Pontimicrobium sp. SW4: one gene and its partner. The protein of the gene in region 1 interacts with the protein of each later gene in a pairwise test. Links are inferred from orthologs where the notes say so. Each region holds a gene or a part of one and is shown in the gene's direction. Other genes may lie near its edges.

What was found.
Region 2: the proteins of ruvC (region 1) and ruvA interact in binary tests that used the Escherichia coli proteins (3 or more experiments, as listed by UniProt). The link is inferred for Pontimicrobium sp. SW4 from one-to-one orthologs.

The regions. Positions count from the first base shown.
Region 1 is NZ_CP157199.1:155,047-158,291, forward strand. What follows is about bases 27-2,930. They hold ruvC (crossover junction endodeoxyribonuclease RuvC), read left to right. Parts: upstream 27-1,153; coding sequence 1,154-1,708; downstream 1,709-2,930. Other genes in these bases: ABGB03_RS00770 (hypothetical protein), read right to left, coding at 27-480; ABGB03_RS00775 (outer membrane beta-barrel protein), read left to right, coding at 510-1,154; hemW (radical SAM family heme chaperone HemW), read left to right, coding at 1,970-2,930. Outside these bases: more of ABGB03_RS00770, read right to left, coding at 1-26; more of hemW, read left to right, coding at 2,931-3,118; ABGB03_RS00790 (cyclase family protein), read left to right, coding at 3,150-3,245.
Region 2 is NZ_CP157199.1:2,807,373-2,810,681, reverse strand. Bases 133-3,100 are described here. They hold ruvA (Holliday junction branch migration protein RuvA), read left to right. Parts: upstream 133-1,309; coding sequence 1,310-1,891; downstream 1,892-3,100. Other genes in these bases: sprA (cell surface protein SprA), read left to right, coding at 1,942-3,100; ABGB03_RS12995 (NADP-dependent malic enzyme), read left to right, coding at 133-1,230. Outside these bases: more of ABGB03_RS12995, read left to right, coding at 1-132; more of sprA, read left to right, coding at 3,101-3,309. UniProt on the Escherichia coli protein: The RuvA-RuvB-RuvC complex processes Holliday junction (HJ) DNA during genetic recombination and DNA repair.

The DNA.
Region 1 (3,245 bases):
AACTTGATATTGTGTAATAAACATTAAAAAACCAATGATTCCGAATAAAAGTGTCATAAGCATTTGAGCCATGTTTCCTATTAAGTTTAGGAGTATTACTTTTTTTCGTTCGCTGCCATTAAAGTAAATAGTTTTAGCAGCATAATCTCCAATTCTATTTGGAGTAAATAAAGAGGCTGTATGTGAAGCTAAACTTTGTTTTAATGCTTCAATAAAAGAGGTTTTGGAAATAGAATTTACTAAACTTTGCCATTTCTTAATTTCAAAAAACCAATTAAAAATGGTTAAAAACAGTAAAAAAACAATGCTTTTTAGTGAAAAAGCATTGTTTTTGGTTAAAAAATCAATAAAAACTGAAAAATCTAATTCTTCGTTATTTGTTAGTTTGTCGTAAATAAAATAAGTAGCACCAACAACGATACTTAACTTAATAAGTACAAAAAAGAATTGCTTAGTTTTGTATGGAAGCCCGCTAATCATTTTGTCACAAATTAAAACTATTATTGTAAATGAGCTTTATAAAAAATAAATATAAAAGACCTTTACTCTGTTTACTACTTTTTTGTGTAACATCCTTAAGTTTTGCTCAAGGGGATACTGAAAAAATCCGATTACAACTAGCATTAGGTGTAAACAACCCAATTGATAATGGTGAAAACGATGGTTATTATGCTAAAGATATTAACTTGCCAACCATTAACTTTGGGATTAGATATATGTTTAAGCCTAACAAATTGGGAGCAAAACTTGATGTTGGCTATAATAGGTCAAAAAGCGATGTAGGGTCTTTAGATTTTAAACTTAATTACACACGCGTTAATGCACAGATTGTGTACGATTTTTATGATTTGTTGAATTTCTTGCCTCAAGAAATGACTATTCAAGCACATGCTGGACCAGGAATAAGCTTTACAAAACCCTTATTAAATGATTCTGAAAACACGTACACCTATTTAAATGGATTAGTAGGGTTGGATGTTTACTTTAGTTTATCGCGTAAGCTATCTGTATTTGTAGATGTTGCTTATGCAAAAAGTTTGTCGAGTAAAAATAAGTACGATGTAGCTCTAGATGGTTACTCGTTTAATGGAGATTTAGTATATACCACTGTTGGACTATCAGTAGCATTAAGTGGTTGTAGATATTGCGATTAATGGATAAAGAACGAATTATATTAGGTATTGATCCTGGAACCACAATTATGGGTTTTGGGCTAATAAGAGTACGTAATAAAAAAATGCAGTTTATGCAACTTAATGAACTCAGTTTGAAAAAATATGATGATCATTACTTAAAACTAAAACTCATTTTTGAACGTACCATAGAACTTATTGACACGCATCATCCAGATGAAATAGCTATTGAAGCGCCTTTCTTTGGAAAGAACGTACAAAGTATGCTCAAATTAGGAAGAGCGCAAGGTGTTGCCATGGCAGCAGGATTATCGCGACAAATTCCAATTACTGAATATTTGCCAAAAAAGATTAAAATGGCCATTACTGGAAATGGTAATGCGAGTAAAGAACAAGTTGCAAAAATGTTACAAAGTACCTTAGGACTAAAAACCTTACCAAAAAACCTAGATGCAACCGATGGTTTAGCAGCTGCAGTATGTCATTTTTATAATTCTGGAAAAGTAACTGTCGGTAAAAGTTATTCTGGTTGGGAAAGTTTTGTGAAAAACAATGAAAAAAGAATAAAAAAGTAGTTGTATTGTCATTCCTGCGAAGGCAGGAATCCACTTTCAAAGTTTTTGTCTAATGTTTTGCTTTCGATTAATATTTTTACTTCTTTTTTCATTTGAATTATTTCAGACAAAGTTTAAGTATAGAAAAGATAAATTGATTTGGTTTTTTATCGTACTTGTATTTGGGGCTTTTGGATATTCATTTTTTATTGCATTCAGAAGAAGATTAGTGGTCAAAAGAAAATTTAACCCTAAATTCATCACAAAGATTTAATAAACTAAATGAGCGGCATCTACATCCACATACCATTTTGCAAACAAGCATGTTACTACTGTGACTTCCATTTTTCAACGTCTTTAAATAAAAAGGATGAATTGCTTCAGGCTTTAGTAAAAGAGTTAGAGTTACGAAAAGAAGAACTTCACAATCAAACTATAGAAACTATCTATTTTGGTGGAGGTACACCTTCATTATTATCGAATGAAGAATTAAAATTATTGATTGATGCTGTTTATAAAAACTATCAAGTTGTAGAAAACCCAGAAATCACCTTAGAAGCAAATCCAGACGATTTATCTAAAGATCGAATAATCCAATTATCTAAAAGTCCAATTAACCGTTTAAGCATTGGCATTCAATCCTTCTTTGAAGACGATTTAAAAAGCATGAATCGTGCGCATAATGCAACAGAAGCAAAAGATTGTTTAAAGGAAGCAACTCGTCACTTCGATAACATCACTATCGATTTAATTTACGGTATTCCAAACATGAGTTTAGATAAGTGGAATCAAAATCTACAGATAGCTTTTGATTTTGGAGTTAATCATATTTCTAGTTATGCCTTAACAGTTGAGCCAAAAACAGCCTTAGATAGTTTTATTAAAAAAGGTATCTATCCACCAATTAATGAAGAATTGGCCTTAAAACATTTTAATCATTTAATAACAGAAACCGATAAACAAGGTTTTGTGCAATACGAGATTTCTAATTTTGGAAAAGCTGATTATTTCTCTAAGCATAATACAAGTTATTGGCAAGGGAAATCCTATTTAGGAATTGGCCCATCAGCCCATTCGTTTAATAATAATCAACGAAGTTGGAATGTGTCAAATAACACAAAATATATTACATCTATTCAGCAAAACGAATTGCCTTCAACTGTTGAAGCACTCTCTAAAAAGGATAGGTTTAATGAGTATGTTATGACGGGTTTGCGTACTGTTTGGGGAGTTTCATTAAATAAAATTGAAGAAGACTTTGGAGTCGAATATAAAGAACATTTACTAACAGCATCTAAAGAATTTATCAATCAACAATTACTTGTTATCACTTCGAATGATTGCGATAGCAATTGTATCGAGAAGTTACAAGCAACCCAAAAAGGAAAGTTTTTAATTGATGGTATTTCATCAAGTCTTTTTCTTATTTAATCCTTAAATTTACGCTTAACATCCATTACACATGAAAGCAGTTATAAACGTAAACAGTCGTACCTACGCCATATATATAGATAAACCCTTAGATATTTCAATTCCATTACGTGCAACAAAAAGCAAC
Region 2 (3,309 bases), 2.7 Mb from region 1 along the record:
TTGGCAGATTTAGCAAAAGAACCAGTACCAGAACAGGTAAATGTAGCTTATGGAGAAACACGTTTAACTTTTGGTAGAGATTATATTATTCCAAAACCGTTTGATCCAAGATTAATAGGTGTGGTTCCTCCTGCAGTTGCCAAAGCTGCAATGGATAGTGGAGTAGCTACTGAACCAATTGAAGATTGGGATAAATATGAAGAACATTTATTGCAACGATTAGGTGGTGATAATAAGTTGGTACGTTTATTACATAGTCGTGCTAAATTAAACCCTAAACGTGTTGTTTTTGCTGAAGCAGATCAATTAACTGTTTTAAAAGCAGCACAAATAGTTCATGAAGAAGGGATCGCTATTCCAATTTTATTAGGTCGTCGTGATAAAATTGAAAAATTAAAAGAAGAGATTGAATTTGATGCTGAAGTGACTATTATAGATCCAAAATCTGATGAACAGGAAGGTACAAAAAATGCCTATGCTGAAATTTATTGGGATCAACGCAAACGACGTGGAATTACACTTCATACTGCTAAAAAATTAATGCGTGAGCGTAATTACTATGCAGCAATGATGGTAAATGAAGGAGATGCTGATGCCCTTATTTCAGGTTTTTCTAGAAATTATCCAACTGTTGTAAAACCAATGCTAGAATTAATTGGTTTAGATAAAGGCGCTACCAGAATAGCAACAACAAATGTGTTAATGACTCAGAGAGGCCCTTTGTTTTTAAGTGATACTTCTATAAATATAGACCCCACCTCAAAAGACTTAGCTAAAATTGCCCAAATGACAGCCACAACAGTAAAAATGTTTGGATTAGAGCCAGTTATGGCAATGATTTCTTATTCTAACTTTGGGTCTTCCGATAACGAAAGAGCATCAAAAGTAAGACAAGCAGTGTCTTATTTGCACCGTTTTTATCCAAGTTTAATTGTTGATGGTGAATTTCAAACTGACTTTGCACTTAATAATGAAATGCGACAAGATATTTTTCCATTTTCAAAATTAGCTGGTAGAAAAGTTAACACCTTGATATTTCCTAATTTAGACTCAGCAAACATTACTTATAAACTTTTAAAGGAGCTGAATAAAGCAGAGAACATTGGACCCATTATGATGGGATTAAAGAAACCAGCACATATTTTACAGCTTGATGCAAGTGTCGATGAAATAGTGAATATGGCTGCAATTGCTGTTATTGATGCTCAAAAAAAGCAAAAAAGAGCGTAAAACTAGGGTTTGCGGTTAGATTATGTCGTTATAATGTATAATTATTTTATTACATTTGATGCGTAACTAAACCAAATCTATGATTACGCATATACAAGGTAAACTTGTTGAAAAAAATCCTACAGATGTTGTGATTGATTGTAATGGTGTTGGCTATATGCTAAATATATCTTTACATACATATTCTCAAATACCTAATCAAGAACATTTAAAGTTGTATACGCATCTTCAAGTAAAAGAAGATTCACATACATTATATGGGTTTTCATCGCTTGGTGAAAGACAAATTTTTAGACTGCTTATTTCTGTAAGCGGTATTGGAACAAGTACGGCACGAACCATGTTATCGTCCTTAACACCAAAACAAGTTAGGGAAGCTATTGCGCTTGAAGATGTGGCTTTAATCCAATCGGTTAAAGGTATTGGACTTAAAACAGCACAACGTGTTGTAATAGAGTTAAAGGATAAAGTTTTAAAAGCCTACGATATTGATGAAGGAATTACATTCCAAAACAATACTAATAAAGATGAAGCGTTATCAGCATTAGAAGTTCTTGGTTTTACCAAGAAGCAGTCTGAACGTGTTATAGATAAAATTGTTTCTAGTGACCAAGAAGCAAGTGTCGAAACTATTATAAAAGAAGCCTTAAAAAAATTATAATTGATTTGAAAGCCGCCAACATTAATTTTTATAAATCTACTAGAACATTCATGCTAACCAGCATGATGTTGCTTTTGTATATTGCCTCTTTTGCGCAACAAACTACAGTTAGAGATTCTACAAGCACCACTTTTTCGTTTAATAATTTATTATTACCTAATCCAGATAGTATTGTATCTAAGTATACCTATGACCCTTTAACCGATAGATATATTTTCAATCAAAGCTTAGGAAAGATAAACATTAATTATCCAATTATTCTAACGCCAGAAGAGTATAGGAAACTTGTGGCTCAAGAAAATTTGCGTAATTATTACAAAGAAAAAATAGATGCTTACGATGGTAAGAAAGCAGGTTTAGAAGATGCCAAAAAAAATTTAATTCCTGAGTTATATGTCGATTCCGATTTTTTTGAATCGGTTTTTGGAGGAAGTACCATTGAAGTGATTCCTCAAGGTTCGGTAGAAATGGATTTAGGGATTTTATATACAAAACAAGATAACCCATCATTTTCCCCAAGAAATAGGAGTAATTTCACTTTTGATTTTGACCAACGAATCGAACTAAGTTTACTTGGTAAGGTTGGTACAAGGCTACAAGTAACTGCAAATTACGATACACAATCAAGTTTTGATTTTCAAAACTTAATAAAATTAGAATACACGCCTACCGAAGATGACATTATTCAAAAAATTGAAGTAGGTAACGTGAGTATGCCATTAAATAGCTCACTTATTACTGGTGCACAAAGTTTATTTGGTGTAAAAACACAATTACAATTTGGAAAAACAACCATTACAGGAATTTTCTCTGAACAAAAATCACAAACAAGAACTGTGGTTGCACAAGGAGGTGGAACCTTACAAGATTTTGAGTTTTTTGGATTGGATTACGATGAGAATAGACACTTTTTCTTAGCGCAATACTTTAGAGATAATTATGATACTGCATTAGAAACCTATCCTCATATAAATTCACGTATTCAAATTACTAGAGTTGAGGTTTGGGTGACCAATCGTTCAAATCAAACAGACGATGTAAGAAATATTGTAGCATTGCAAGATTTAGGGGAGTCTAATCCAGCTAAAGTTGGATCTGCGGTAAATATAACTGCTGGACCAAATGCATATCCTAACAATGCAAACAATGCTTACGACCCTACTAATATTGGTGGTGGAGGTTCACAAATAACCAATGCTATTAGAGATATTGCAACGGTAGAATCTGGTATTTTAGTATCAGGAGTTAATGAAGGGTTTGATTATGGAAAGTTAGAAAATGCAAGAAAGCTTCAAGAAGGCTCAGAGTTTACACTTAATACGCAATTAGGATATGTATCATTAAATCAGCGCTTACAGAATGACGAGATACTAGCTGTTGCTTATCAATTTACAGTTGGTGACCAAGTTTATCAAGTT